DNA from 4 places in the Micromonospora sp. TSRI0369 genome. Region 1 is predicted to be linked to each of the others. Evidence: riboswitches for the same ligand, from Rfam matches in the RefSeq annotation. Region 1 holds a riboswitch; each other region holds the start of a gene.

Evidence for each region. A riboswitch is a leader RNA that binds a small molecule or an ion and turns the genes downstream of it on or off. The one in region 1 is predicted to bind cobalamin.
Region 2: linked by a shared signal. The riboswitch ahead of AMK25_RS06130 (magnesium chelatase subunit D family protein) and the one ahead of AMK25_RS11235 (acyl-CoA thioesterase) in region 1 are both predicted to bind cobalamin.
Region 3: linked by a shared signal. The riboswitch ahead of AMK25_RS06075 (ABC transporter substrate-binding protein) and the one ahead of AMK25_RS11235 (acyl-CoA thioesterase) in region 1 are both predicted to bind cobalamin.
Region 4: linked by a shared signal. The riboswitch ahead of metE (5-methyltetrahydropteroyltriglutamate--homocysteine S-methyltransferase) and the one ahead of AMK25_RS11235 (acyl-CoA thioesterase) in region 1 are both predicted to bind cobalamin.

Annotation. Positions count from the first base shown of each region.
Region 1 is NZ_LIVU01000003.1:539,950-543,377, forward strand. It holds gene AMK25_RS11225 (PrsW family intramembrane metalloprotease) at 1-466, shown strand, start outside; gene AMK25_RS11230 (LysE family translocator) at 495-980, opposite strand; gene AMK25_RS11235 (acyl-CoA thioesterase) at 984-1,496, opposite strand; cobalamin riboswitch at 1,627-1,834, opposite strand; gene AMK25_RS11240 (copper resistance CopC family protein) at 2,085-2,723, opposite strand; gene AMK25_RS11245 (Dyp-type peroxidase) at 2,757-3,428, opposite strand, start outside.
Region 2 is NZ_LIVU01000002.1:181,132-184,559, reverse strand. It holds gene AMK25_RS06145 (precorrin-2 C(20)-methyltransferase) at 1-220, shown strand, start outside; gene AMK25_RS06140 (cobalt-precorrin-4/precorrin-4 C(11)-methyltransferase) at 221-976, opposite strand; gene AMK25_RS06135 (bifunctional cobalt-precorrin-7 (C(5))-methyltransferase/cobalt-precorrin-6B (C(15))-methyltransferase) at 973-2,181, opposite strand; cobalamin riboswitch at 2,236-2,379, shown strand; gene AMK25_RS06130 (magnesium chelatase subunit D family protein) at 2,427-3,428, shown strand, end outside.
Region 3 is NZ_LIVU01000002.1:169,379-172,806, forward strand. It holds gene AMK25_RS06065 (N-acetylmuramoyl-L-alanine amidase) at 1-766, shown strand, start outside; partial or broken gene AMK25_RS06070 (MFS transporter) at 991-1,230, opposite strand; cobalamin riboswitch at 1,819-2,002, shown strand; gene AMK25_RS06075 (ABC transporter substrate-binding protein) at 2,045-3,028, shown strand; gene AMK25_RS06080 (FecCD family ABC transporter permease) at 3,055-3,428, shown strand, end outside.
Region 4 is NZ_LIVU01000003.1:179,345-182,772, forward strand. It holds gene AMK25_RS09740 (beta-1,3-glucanase family protein) at 1-1,280, shown strand, start outside; cobalamin riboswitch at 1,392-1,609, shown strand; gene metE (5-methyltetrahydropteroyltriglutamate--homocysteine S-methyltransferase) at 1,726-3,428, shown strand, end outside.

The sequences.
Region 1 (3,428 bases):
GCTCTGGCGGCGGCACCGGTCACCGGCGCAGGGCCTGGTGATCGGGGTGGCCTCCGGCGCCGGGTTCGCCGCGCTGGAGACCATGGGGTACGCGTTCGCCGCGTTCGTCGGGTCGCAGGGCAGCCTCGGCGCGGTCGAGCGGACGCTGCTGGTACGCGGTCTCACCGCGCCCGCCGCGCACCTGGCCTGGACCGGGCTGACCGCCGCCGCGTTGTTCACCTTCGCCGCCGCGCCCGGCGGCCGGAAGCTGGCGGCGTTCCTGCTCACCTTTGCCGCCGCCGTCACGCTGCACACCTGCTGGGACACGTTCGGCACGCAGCCCGCGTACCTGTTCATCGGCGGCGTGTCGCTGGGCTGGGTGCTGCTGCGCCTGCACCTGGACCGCGAGCGGCCGGCCGCCCCGCCCCGGGCGCCGGAGCATGATCCTCACCAGCTCGCCGAGGTGGCGGGGTCGGAGCCCTCCTGATGCCGCCACCCCAGCGTGCTGAAGTCGATCAAGCGGCCTGACCCGTCCCGCCGAGCAGCAACAATTGTGCCGCGACCGGGCCCGCGTCGGGCCGGACGAACTGCGGCAGGAACGCCACGCTGAACAGGATCATCTTCGGGCTGAGCAGGTTCGTGAGCAGCCCGCGCCGGAACGCCCGCCCGGCGCCGCCGTCCGGCCCACCGCCCGCCGGACCGGTACGGCCCCTGCCGCGCAGCGCCCGCACCCCGAGCACGATCAGGTACGCCGCCCCGGCCCACCGGATCGCGGTGAACAGCACCGGGGACGCGGCGATCACCGTGGCGAGCCCGGCCACCACGGCGGCGACGTGCACCGCCTCCCCGGCGGCGACCCCGAGCGCCGCCACCGCCCCGGCCCGCGCGCCGTACCTGGTGGCGTTGGCGAGCACGAACATCATGTCCGGCCCGGGGGTGAGCATGAGCACCACGATCGCGGCCAGGTAACCCGCGAGCGTGGTGGCCGACAGTCCGAGCACGCCTCAGCCCTCCTCGACGCCGTCGAGCAGCGCCCGGCGCAGCGCCAGCCGGTGTTCGCGCCGGATCTGCGCCTCCCGGTAGCGCCGCCGGTCGCCGTCGGTGCCGGGCAGCAGCGGCGGCACCGGCCGGGGCTGGCCCTCGTCGTCCACCGCCACCATCACCAGGTGCGCTGTCGCCACGTCCACCGGTGGCACCGCACGGTCCCAGCGGTCCGCGCTGACCTTCACGGCCACCTCCATCGAGCTGCGGCCGGCCCAGGTGATCCGGGCGTCCACGTGGACCACGTCGCCGACGCGTACCGCGCGCAGGAAGGCCGTCTCGTCGATCGCGGCGGTGACGGCCGGTCCGTCGGAGTGGCGGGCGGCGACCACCCCGGCGACCGAGTCGATCAGGTTGAGGATCCGGCCGCCGTGCACCGTACCCATGAGGTTGGTGTGGTGCTGGTCCATGATCTGCGACAGGGTCAGGTGCGAGGCCGACGGTGGTCGGCCGGTGAGGGTGATGGCATCGGTCATCGTGCGGTTCCGTCCTACGCAGAAGCGGACCGCCGACCGGACGGGGTGTGCACGTCGAGGCACGCCGACGGCTCCCGCCCGGCGTGTCACCCGCCCGACCCACCCGCGAGGTCGACGGCAGCGCGCACCGGTGGTACGCGCGACGCGGGCAGGTCTTCGGACTCGCGGGCCTGACACGAGGTCGCCTACTGGCCGTCGCTTCCCAGGCCGGTGGCCCAGTGCTGTTGACGGCGGTCGTTCCCACTCACCGCTGCGGGGCAGTCCCGGACTTCCACCGGGTTCCCTCTTACGACACCCGGCCGTCGCCGACCGGGTGAACCAGCGCTGCCGGCAGCCTAACCCAGCCCCGACCCGCCCTCGCCGGGACCCGCGTTCCGCCCTGCCCCGCAGTGCCCCCGCCCGTCCCACTCCGGCGCACCCGTTGCCGGCCCGCAGGCGCAGTCCGCATAGCAGGACGGCTCTCTCGCCTGTCAGGAAGGCCCGAGATCTTGGAAGGAATGCGCCCCTATGGGGGCCGTTTCGTACCAAGATCTCCGGGCGGACCAGCGTAAGCGGGTGACGGGTCAGCCCGCGTCGGCGGGTGATGCGTCAGGAAGGGCGGCGACGGCGCAGCAACAGTGCGACCACGGCGGCTGCTGCCACCGCGGCGGCCGCTCCGCCGACCAGGAGTCCCACCGGCAGACCGCCGTCGTCGGCGCCCGTCGAGGCGTCGGCGCTCGCCGGAGAGGCGTCCGCACCTGCCGAAGCGCCTGCCGGAGCGCCCGCCGAAGCGCCTGCCGACGTGCCAGCCGGAGCGGATGTGCCCGCCGAAGCGTCTGCGGTCGGTGACGGGACGGCCGCCGGGGGAGCGGCCGGGTCGGCGACAGTGAAGCGGTACGAGCCCTGGACCGGGTGGCCGTCGCGGGAGACCACCCGGTAGGCGACCGTGTAGGTGCCGTTGCCCAGCGGCTCCTCGATCGTCACCGTGCCGGTGGCGCCGTCCACGGCGGGCGCGCTGGCGGGCACCGGACGCTCGGCGGCGTCGCGCAGCGTGATGGTGGTGAAGGCCGGGTTCAGCCGTTGCATGAACCGCAGCGTCACCTGCGTGGGCGCGGTGGTGAGCCGGGCGTCGCGCGCCGGTGTGGCCTCCTGCAGCGAGTTGTGCGCCGCGGCGGGCGTGGCCGGGACCAGCAGCAGCGCCGCGGTGAACAGCGCGGCGAGGAGTGCGGGGACGGTACGGGTACGCATGGCGCGCCTTCCTGGTCGTGGTCAGCGTCGTGGTCAGCCGAGCAACTGCTGGCCGATCCAGCCGCCCTCGGGGCAGCCGGGCGGTACGGCGAACGCGGCGGAGCCGATCGGGGTGGTCCACTCGTTGAGCAGGTCCTGTTCGGCCAGCCGCCGCTGGATGGGCAGGAACTGCCGGGCGATGTCGGCCTGGTACGCGGCGAAGACGAGCCCGCTGTCCGCGTGTCCCTCGGCGGTCGGCGCGCCGTCGTAGTTGTAGGGCCGGCGCAGGATCTTCTGCCGGTCGTCGGTGACGCGTGCCCGGGTCAGGTGCGAGAAGTCGGGGATCACGGTGAGCCCGTCCGGCCCGAGCGCGGCGAAGTCCGGCTCGTCGTGCTCCGCCTGGCCGGTGAGAGGCGCGCCGGTGTCGAGGCGCCGCCCCACCGCGAGTTCCCGGTCGGCGCGGCCGAGCAGGTCCCAGGTCTCCAGGTTCATGCTGATCCGGCGTACCACCAGGGCGGTGGAGTCGCGCAGCCAGTCCGGTCCGTCGCTCACCCAGACGGCGGTGTCGGCCGGTGCGCCGGGCTTCGGGTTGGCGGTGCCGTCGAGCTGGCCGAACAGGTTGCGCTGGGTGCGCCCCGGTTCGGCGCCGGCGGCCCGGCGGAAGCCCTGCTGCACCCAGCGGACGGTGGCGAACGGGCGGCTGTCCTTGGTCAGGACCCGCTGGGC
Region 2 (3,428 bases), on a different contig from region 1:
GGTCGCGCAGGCCCGGGCCGTGCTGCTGGAGCACAAGTCCCCCCGGACGGTCGTGGTCGTGGGCCGCGACATCGGCCGGGCCGGGGAGAGTCTCACCGTCACCTCGCTCGGCGAACTGGACCCCGGCAGCATCGACATGAAATGCCTGTTGATCATCGGCGCCTCGGCGACGCGAGTCACCGCGGCCGGACGTGTCTGGAGCCCGCGCTTCGTGCCCTGATCAGCCGCGCACGCGGCGCTCGCGACCGGCCGAGTAGAGGAACGACTCGCCGCCACGGACGTCCCCGGCCAGCGCCGGGCCGACCAGGATGACCGCTGCCTGTCGCAGACCGGCCTGCTCGACCCGGCCGCCGATGTCGGCCAGCGTGCCGCGCAGGATGAGCTCCTGCGGCTGCGACACCCGGTGCACCACGACTATGGGGCAGTCGTGGCCGTAGTAGCCGGCCAGTTCGGCGGCCAGCTCGCGGGTACGCGTGACCGCCAGGTGCAGGGCGAGCGTCGCGCCGGTCGCGGCGAACGCGGCGAGCTTCTCTCCCGACGGCATGACCGTGGACCGGGCCTGCGCGCGGGTGAGCACGACCGACTGGGCCAGCTCCGGGACGGTCAGCTCGGCGCCGACGGCGGCGGCAGCAGCCGCATAGGCCGGCACGCCGGGCGTGACGTCCCACGGGACCCGGGCGGCGTCGAGCCGGCGTGCCTGCTCGTGCACCGCCGAGTACAGCGACGGGTCACCGGAGCACAGCCGTACGACCTCGGACCCGTCGGCGTGTGCCTGGACCAGGTGCGTGGTGATCTGGTCCAGGTCGAGGTGCTGGGTGTCGATCAGCCGGGCGTCGTCACGGCAGTGCTCCAGCACCTCGGCGTCGAGGTACGTGCCCGGGTACAGGCACACGTCGGCGGACTCGAGCAGGCGTACCGCGCGGAGGGTGAGCAGGTCGGCGGCGCCGGGCCCGGCCCCGACGAAATGGACGGTCATGAATCTCCCTTGACGATGGACCACTGGCTGACTGCCCGTGCGGGCGTCCAGCCGGTGAAGCCGCCGAGCGGTTCGGCGCGTTCGACGTGCAGGCGGACGAGTTCACCGCCGCGCCGGCTGTGCTGCTTCAGCAGCACCGCCTCGGTCTCGGCGGTGACACCGTGCACGACGAGCCGTCCACCGGCGCCGAGCGCATCCCAGCAGGTGTCCAGCACGCCGGGGACGGTGGCCCCGCCGCCGACGAACACCGCGTCGGGACGGTCCAGGCCGGACAGGGCCCCGGGCGCCGAACCCTCGACCAGACACAGACCCGGCACGCCGAGGGCAGCGGCGTTGCGGTGCACCAGCGCGGCCCGGTCGGAGCGGGGCTCCACCGCGATCGTCCGTGCCGTCGGCCAGGCCCGCATCCACTCCACACCGATCGAGCCGCTGCCGGCGCCGACGTCCCACAGCAGCTGACCGGGCGCGGGCGCGAGCCGGGCCAGGGCACTGGCCCGCAGGTCACGTTTGGTGATCTGCCCGCCGTGCTCGAACGCGTCGTCGGGCAACACGCCGCCCGAGGCCCAGCCCGGACCGGCACCGCGAGCTTCGACAGCGAGAACGTTCAACCGCGGCACGTCGTTCAGGTCCCACCCGGCCGCGGTGGTCGCGGTACACGACTCACCGGCGGCACCGAGGTCACCGAGCACGACCAGCCTGGACTGCCCCCAACCGAGCCCGGTCAGCACCGCGGCCACGGCCGCGGGTGTCGTCTCGTCGCTGGACAGCACGAGCAGCCGGCGCCCGGCCGAGAGCGCAGGCACGATCAGCCGTAGGTCCCGGCCGACCAGGCTGACCGTGGTGACGGACTCGGCCGGCCATCCGAGACGTGCTCGGGCGAGGGCTACCGAGGAGACCCCGGGCACGATCGTCACGCGCTCCGGGCCCAGGACGTCCAGCAGCGTCGTGCCGATACCCGACACGAGCGGGTCGCCGGAGGCCAGCACGACAACCGGCCCTCGCGCGGAGGCGAGCACACCTGGCAGATTGTCCCGCAGCGGCGACGGCCACGCCACGCGCTGCTGGCCGTCGACGGGCGGCACCGCCTCGAGGTGCCGCCGCCCGCCGAGCAGCGTCGCGGCCGCCCGCACCAGCGCCCGGGACGGCTCCGGCAGACCCACCCACCCGTCAGCCCCGATCCCCACCACGGTCACCCGCTCCTCCATGGAGATGCACCCTAGCCGCCCACCGGCCCTTGCCCCGGCCACCGGGGCGTCTATGGTGATGCACAGGTTCGAGGTGCCCCACGACCGTGGTCGCGGGGAGAATCTGGGAAGCCGGTGAGAATCCGGCACAGGGCCCGCTGCGGTGATCCAGGCATTGACCTGGGAAGTCCGAAGACCGGCCTCGATCCGATCCACGGCGCATGCCGCGTCGTGGACCGCCATGGCAGATCGAGCGGGAGCCCTACATGCCAGCGCAGTACCCCTTTTGTGCCGTCGTCGGCGCCGACGACATGACTCTCGCCCTCACCCTGGTCGCGATCGATCCGCTCATCGGCGGTGTCCTGATCCGCGGGGAGAAGGGCACTGCCAAGACCACTACCGTGCGCGGCCTCGCCGAGGTGCTCCCGGCGGTACGGGTCTATGCGGGCGACCGGTTCTCCATCGACCCGGACGATCCCTCGGCGGTCTGCCCCGACGGGCCGTTCGACGTGCCCACGCCCGTCGTCGAACGGCCGGTACGCCTCGTCGAACTACCCGTCGGAGCCGGCGACGACCGGGTGACCGGATCGCTGAAGCTCGATGCCGCGCTGCGAGACGGCGTCGTCGCGTTCGAGCCTGGCCTGCTGGCCCGGGCCCATCGTGGCCTGCTGTACGTCGACGAGGTCAACCTGCTGCCGGACCACCTGGTCGACCTGCTGCTCGACGCCGCGGCGACCGGCCGGGTCAGCGTCGAACGCGACGGTGTCTCGGTCGAGCATGCCTCCCGGTTCGTGTTGATCGGCACGATGAACCCGGAGGAGGGCGAACTGCGCCCGCAGCTGCTCGACCGGTTCGGCCTGACGGTCGAGGTCGCCGCCCCGCGTGACCCCGTCCTGCGGGTGCAGGCGGTCCGCCGCCGGCTCGCATTCGACGCCGACCCGGAGGGCTTCGCCACACGCTGGGCCGGCGAGCAGGAAGCCCTGCGCACCCGGCTGGCCGCCGCCCGGCGCTCGCTGGCCGGTGTCGTGCTCGACGACGAGACGCTGACCAGGATCGCCGAGCTGTGCGCCGCGTTCGACGTGGACGGCCTGCGTGCGGACCTCGTCACCGCTCGCGCCGCCGCGGCGCACGCGGCCTGGCGGGGACGTACGCGAGTGACACTCGAGGACATCCGCATCGCCGCCCGTCTCGCGCTGCCGCACCGCCGCCGCCGCAACCCCTTCGACGAGCCCGGCCTGGACCAGGACCGCCTGGACGACCTACTCGGC
Region 3 (3,428 bases), on a different contig from region 1:
CGGCGACGGACGCGACGACGCCATCGTGTTCACCCACGGCACCACCGCCGACGTCCACGTCGCCCTGTCCACCGGCACATCCTTCGCCGCATCCGCGAAATGGCACGACTGGTTCGCCCCCGGCACCGAAGTCCCCGCCGTCGGCGACGTCAACGGCGACGGCCGCGACGACATCATCACCTTCACCCACGACACCGACGCCGACGTCTACGTCGCCCTGTCCACCGGCACCTCCTTCACCGGCACCGCCGTGAAATGGCACGACTACTTCTCCATCGCCGGGGAGTTCCCCGCCCTCGGCGACGTCAACGGCGACGGCCGCGACGACCTCATCACCTTCACCCAAGGCCCCGCCACCGCCGCCGACGTCATCGTCGCCCTGTCCACCGGCAACGGCTTCGGGGCACCGCAGAAATGGCACGACCTGTTCGCCGTCGGCGCCGAGCAGCCCCGGGTGGGCGACATCAACGGCGACGGCAAGGATGACATCGTCACCTTCACCTGCAACACCGACGCCGACGTCTACGCCGCCACCTCCACCGGCACCACCTTCGCCGGAACCACGATCAAGTGGCACGACTTCTTCTGCCTAACCGGCGAGTTCCCCTACCTCGCCGACACCAACGGCGACGGCAAAGACGACCTCATCGTCTTCACCAAAAGCACCACAAACGACATCTACGTCGCACTCTCCACCGGCACCACCTTCGCCCCCAGCACCAAATGGCACGACTACTTCGGCCTCACCAGCGAAACCACACTCTGAGCCCGACGGCGAGCGACGCCGGCCCGGATCGGGACCGGCGTCGCTCGCCGTCCACCTACCGCTCCACCACGTTGCGCGAGCTGGAGGCAGGCCTGACCGACGGGCTGGCCTTCGCTGCCGCGCTCACGTTGCTGGTCGTGGCGGGCTGTCGCGGTGCGGCTGCGGCAGCGGCGTCACCTGCGCCTGGCCACCTGACCGGCGGGGACGTGGGCGGAACCCGGGGAGACGATCGCGGTCAGGCCGGCGGTGGACAGCGTCGCCCCGCCCAGGTCGAGGCGTCCACCGGCCGGGTCCCGCGATTCCGGGACCAGTAGCCGGCCGGCGAGCAGGCAGATCACCACGATCGGGACGTTCACCAGGAAGATTGCACCCCAGGGCAGGTGAGCCAGGACGAGTCCGCCGATTGGTGGCCCGGCGGCGAAGCCCAGCGCACTGGTCGCCGCCCAGATGCCGATCGCCGGGGACCAGCAACAACATCTTCCCGCTCGTCCCCGGCGTGGACGGCGTGGTACGCGACGAGAAGGGCAACGTCCGCTGCGTGGTCCTGCACGATACGCCCCTTGGAACCTTCGCCGAACGCACCCTGATCGACCCTCGCGCAGCGTGGTTCTACCCGACGGCGTGGACCCGGTGCGGATCGCCACCGCCATGAACCCGGGCGATGTCATCCTGGATCGCGCTGACGCGCCGCATCAACTTCACCGCGGGCCAGCGCGTCCTTGTCCTCGGCGCCGTCGGCAACGCAGGTCGGATGGCGATCCAGATCGCGAAGTACCGTGCTCGCTCGTCGAGCTCTTCGACGTCTGCATCGCCGGCCTCATGCCCACGACCGAGGAGCCGGTCGCCGGCGGACGTGGCCTCGCACCTGCGCTCACGTATTGCTGCTCAGCCTCAGCCACGGCGCTCACTGTCGATCACGTGCCCTCGCCCAGCCACCGCGCACGAGAAAGGAGCCGGATGGGTTGCGGGCCGACAGCCACGCCGAGGCCGGTCCGGCGCGTCGGATTTCCCACAGCGGGTGCCCGGACCGGATCCGCGGCGAGCGCGGGCCGTTATGGTGGGGACGCCGTGGTGTTCGGGAAGCCGGTGTGATGCCGGCGCGGCCCTCGCCACTGTGATCGGGAGACCGTCGGCCCTCGTCGTTTCGCGAGGTCACTGGGCAGAGATGCCTGGGAAGGCCGGCCGGCGGTTGCTTGTCCCGTCAGCCAGGAGACCGGCCACGGCACGTTCGTCCCCGTCCACGAGGTGTTGGAAGGCGGTCCCGCTGTGCGGTTCCCCATGCCCTGGCGCGTTGCCGCGCCGTTGTTGCTGTCCACTGTGCTGCTCACCGGCTGCGGCGCCGATGCCAAGCCTGCTGCCGCACCACCGGCGGTGTCCGCTGGACCGGTCGCGGTGACCAACTGCGGCACCCCGGTGACCATCGCGGCGCCACCGATGCGGGTCGTCACCATGAACCAGGCCGCCACGGAGATCATGCTGGCCCTGGGCCTGCAAGATCGGATGATCGGCACGGCCTACCTCGACGACGCGATCCTGCCCGCCTACGCGGACGCCTACGCGAAGATCCCGGTGCTGGCCAAGGAGTACCCGACCAAGGAGAAGCTGCTCGAGGCTGAACCCGATTTCGTGTACGCGTCGTACAACAGCGCGTTCGGTGACGAGGGGGTCGGTGACCGCGCCGACTGGCAGAAACTCGGCGTCGGCACCTACATCTCCCCTGCCGGGTGCCCGGCGCAGACCCGGCAGGCGAAGCTCGCCATCGGCGACGTGTTCACCGAGATCCGCGAGCTCGCGGCGATCTTCGGGGTGAGCGACCGCGGCGAGAAGCTGATCGCCGACCACGAGGGCCGCATCGCCACGGCCGCAGGCACCGCCCGCAACGTGAAGGTCATGTGGTGGGACGGCGGCAGCGACGCCCCGAGCGTCGGCGCCTGCTGCGGCGCCCCCAACATGATCATGTCGGCGGCCGGGGTCACCAACGCCTTCGCCGACCTCACCGGCAGCTGGGGCGACACAAGCTGGGAGACCGTCACCGACCGCAACCCCGAGGTCATCGTGCTCGTCGACGCGAGCTGGGATCCCGCCGCGCAGAAGAAGACCTTCCTCGCCGGGCACCGCACCCTCAAGGACCTGCCCGCGGTCAAACAGCAGTGGTACGTGGTGATCCCGTTCTCGTCAACCACGGCCGGTGTCCGCAACGTCCTCGGCGTCGAAGCCCTCGCCCAGGGCATCGCCGCGCTGCCGTCCGGGGTCCCGAGCTGACCGCCGTCACCACCCGGCCCGCCCCGGTGCGCACCCACCGCCCGGTGCGGGCGGTCGGCCTGGCCGCGCTCGTGCTGGCTCTGGTCGCCGGTCTGGTGCTGTCGGTGGCCGTCGCGGTCACCATCGGCCCGGCCGACCTGACTGTCGGGACGGTGTGGACGGTCGTCGCCGGCCACCTGGGACTCGCGAACTCGGACGTGCCGCTGCTGCGCGACCACATCGTCTGGGACCTACGTTTGCCCCGGGTTCTCGGCGCCGCCACGGTGGGGGCGGGCCTGGCCGCGGCCGGTGCGGTCATGCAGACCGTCACCCGCAATCCCCTGGCGGACCCGTACCTGCTCGGGGTCTCCTCAGGGGCGTCGCTGGGCGCGGTCCTGGTGGTCGTGGCCGGCATCGGTAG
Region 4 (3,428 bases), 360 kb from region 1:
GGGGCTTCTCCGGTCGGGCCTACTTCGCCCTCGGGCAGAAGCTGAAGTTCTTCCTCACCCCGGACGGGCTGGTGCAGCCCGCGCCCTGGGCGGCCGGTGACGCGAACCGCGACATCCTCTTCGACTGGAGTGAGTTCACCTACAACGACTCCGGGCTGTGGCTCAACAGCTCCCAGGTCGACATGTTCGCGATCCCGCACGCGGTCACCGTGACCGGCGTCAACGGCGTCACCAAGCGCACCGGCGACGTGGTGGCCAACGGACGCAACGCGGTCATCGACGGCATCCGGGCGCAGCCGGGCTGGGCCAACACCGTCCACACCCGCTCCGACGGGACCGTGCTGCGCGTCCTGGCTCCGGGGAAGGCAGCCGGGGCCGGCCTGCTGAGCACCACCTACCTGGACTCGTACATCGCCTCCGCGTGGAACGCGTACACCACGAAGACCTTGACCGTGACGCCCTTCGCCGACCAGCCGGCCATCCGGTACTACGGCCGCACCTCGGGCAACACCATGACCTTCACCAACGGCAGCGGCCAGGTGGTCGCCTCCTTCAACCGGCCCTCCTCGGCCAGCGTCTGGGGCTGCGACGGCGACCTGCCCGCGCCGAACGACCAGGTGGTCGGCCCGATCTCGCGCACGCTCTGCGCCGCCCTCAACCGAGGCACGCTCGGCACCATCGACACCCAGCCCAGCACGAACGCCGCCGACTTCTACCGCAGCAACCCCACCAACCAGTACGCCCGCCTGATCCACGCCAACATGACCGACGGCCGGGCGTACGCGTTCGCCTTCGACGACGTCGGCGGATTCGAGTCACTGGTGCACGACGGCGACCCCCGTTCGGCCGGACTGCTCCTCAGCCCGTTCACCGGCGGTGGGGGCGGCAACCCGACCACCGGGGTGCCCGTGGTCAGCAACTGGAACAACAAGTGCGTCGACGTGCCGAGCTCCAACTTCGTCGACCGCGTGCCGCTGCAGATGTGGAACTGCAACAACACCAACGCGCAGAAGTGGACGTTCAGCGGCACGGCGCTGAAGAGCCAGAATGACAAGTGCATGGACATCGACGCCGGGTCCACCGCCAACGGTGCGGTGGTGCAGCTCTACACCTGCAATGGCACCGGCGCTCAGCAGTTCACCCTGAACGCGGCCGGAGACCTGGTCAACCTTCAGGCCAACAAGTGCGTCGACATCAAGGACCGGAACGGCAACGACGGCGCGAGGCTCCAGCTCTGGGACTGCACGGGCGCGGCCAACCAGAAGTGGCGCAAGGGCTGACCGGCCCTGCGACGGGGGCGGGGGCCGACCGCGAGTCGCTCCCGCCACCCGCCGCGACGGCTCGCCGTCCCGCAGGACGGACGCGCCGACCACGCCGGCTCACCGCCCCATACGATGGACAACGGTGCTGGTTCGCCGTGCCCGTGAAGGGTGTGGCGTCGTAAGAGGGAACCCGGTGTGAGTCCGGGACTGCCCCGCAGCGGTGAGTGGGAACGACAGCCGTCATCGAAGCACTGGACCGTGAGGTCTGGGAAGCGACGGCCAGTAGGTGACCGGATGGACCGGTCGCGCCCGCGAGTCCGAAGACCTGCCCGCACCGCGCACACCGTCCGGTGTGCGCCGCCGACGGTCGCTCGGGACGGCCGGTGCGGAAGCCGGTACGCCGCCTGTACCCCTTCCCTCCCTGCCCCGATCGGCCTCGTGTGCTTCGAGGGAAGGGATCTCCATGAGTACCGCATTCGGTCAGAGCACCGTGCTGGGCTATCCGCGTATCGGGGGCAACCGGCAACTCAAGAAGGCCGTCGAGGCCTACTGGGCGGGCCGGATCGACGCCGAGGAGTTGGCGGCGACCTCTGCCGCGCTACGGGCGGAGGTCTGGCGGACGCTGCGCGACGCGCGCCTGGACGCGATCCCGTCCAACACGTTCTCCTACTACGACCAGGTGCTGGACACGGCCGTCGCCGTCGGCGCGATCCCGCACCGGTTCGCCCGTCTCGGCCTCGGCGATCTCGACACCTACTTCGCCATGGCCCGGGGCGTCGATGCCGAGCCGGCGCTCGAACTGACGAAGTGGTTCGACACCAACTACCACTATCTGGTTCCCGAGATCGGCTCCGACACCGCCTTCGCGGCGAATCCCGACAAGGCGCTGCGCGAGTACCGCGAGGCCCGCGAGCTGGGAATCGACAGCCGACCGGTGCTGGTCGGCCCGGCCACATTCCTGCTGCTGGCCAAGCCCACCGAGGCGCGCGGCGAACCGTTCGACCGGTTGACCGACCTGGTCGACGTGTACGCCGACATCCTGCGATCCCTCGCCGCGGCGGGCGTGCGATGGGTGCAACTGGACGAACCCGCCTACGTCGCCGACCGGAGCACCGCCGAGATCGACGCGCTGCGGGAGGCGTACACCCGGCTCGGCGCGGTGGAACAGCGGCCGGCGATCTTCGTCGCCACCTATTTCGGCGAGCTCGGTGACGCGCTGCCCGCCCTGCTCGACACGCCGGTCGAAGCGGTTGGTGTGGACCTGGTGGCCGGGCCCGGCAACCTGCGGCGGCTGGCCGGTGCGGGACCGCTGCGTGGCAAGACGATCGTGGCCGGCCTCGTCGACGGCCGCAACGTCTGGCGTACCGACCTGCGCGCCGCCGTGGCGGCTGGTGCCGCTGTCACCGCCCTCGCCGACCACGTCGCCGTGTCCACCTCGTGCTCGCTGCTGCACGTGCCGGTGGACCTGTCCGCCGAGACCGCTCTCGACCCGGCGCTGCGTCAGCGGCTCGCCTTTGCTCGGCAGAAGGTCGATGAGGTCGTTCGGCTCGGCCGCGCGCTGCGCAACGGCACCACGTCCCTGCCCGAGCCGCTGCCGCCCACCCCGGCCGCATGGCGCGACGACACCGTACGCGGCCGGCTCACCGCGTTGCGTGCCACGGATCGGCAGCGCGGCGCGTACCCGGAGCGAGCGGCGGCACAGCAGGCCCGGCTGAACCTGCCGCCCCTGCCGACCACGACCATCGGATCGTTCCCGCAGACCGACGAGCTGCGCCGCGCGCGTGCCGAGCATCGGGCCGGCCGCCTCGACGACACCGCCTACACCCGGCGCATGCGCGCCGAGGTCGAGCACGTCGTCCGGCTCCAGGAGCGGCTGGGCCTGGACGTGCTCGTGCACGGCGAGCCGGAACGAAACGACATGGTCCAGTACTTCGGCGAGCAGTTGGACGGGTTCGCCGCCACCGAACACGGCTGGGTTCAGTCCTACGGCTCCCGATGCGTGCGTCCGCCCATCATCTACGGCGACGTGGCACGCAGGGCGCCGATGACCGTCAACTGGTCCACCTACGCGCAGTCGCTGACCGACCGGCCGGTCAAGGGCATGCTCACCGGCCCGGTCACGATCCTGGCCTGGTCGTTCGTCCGCAGCGACCAGCCACTGGCAGA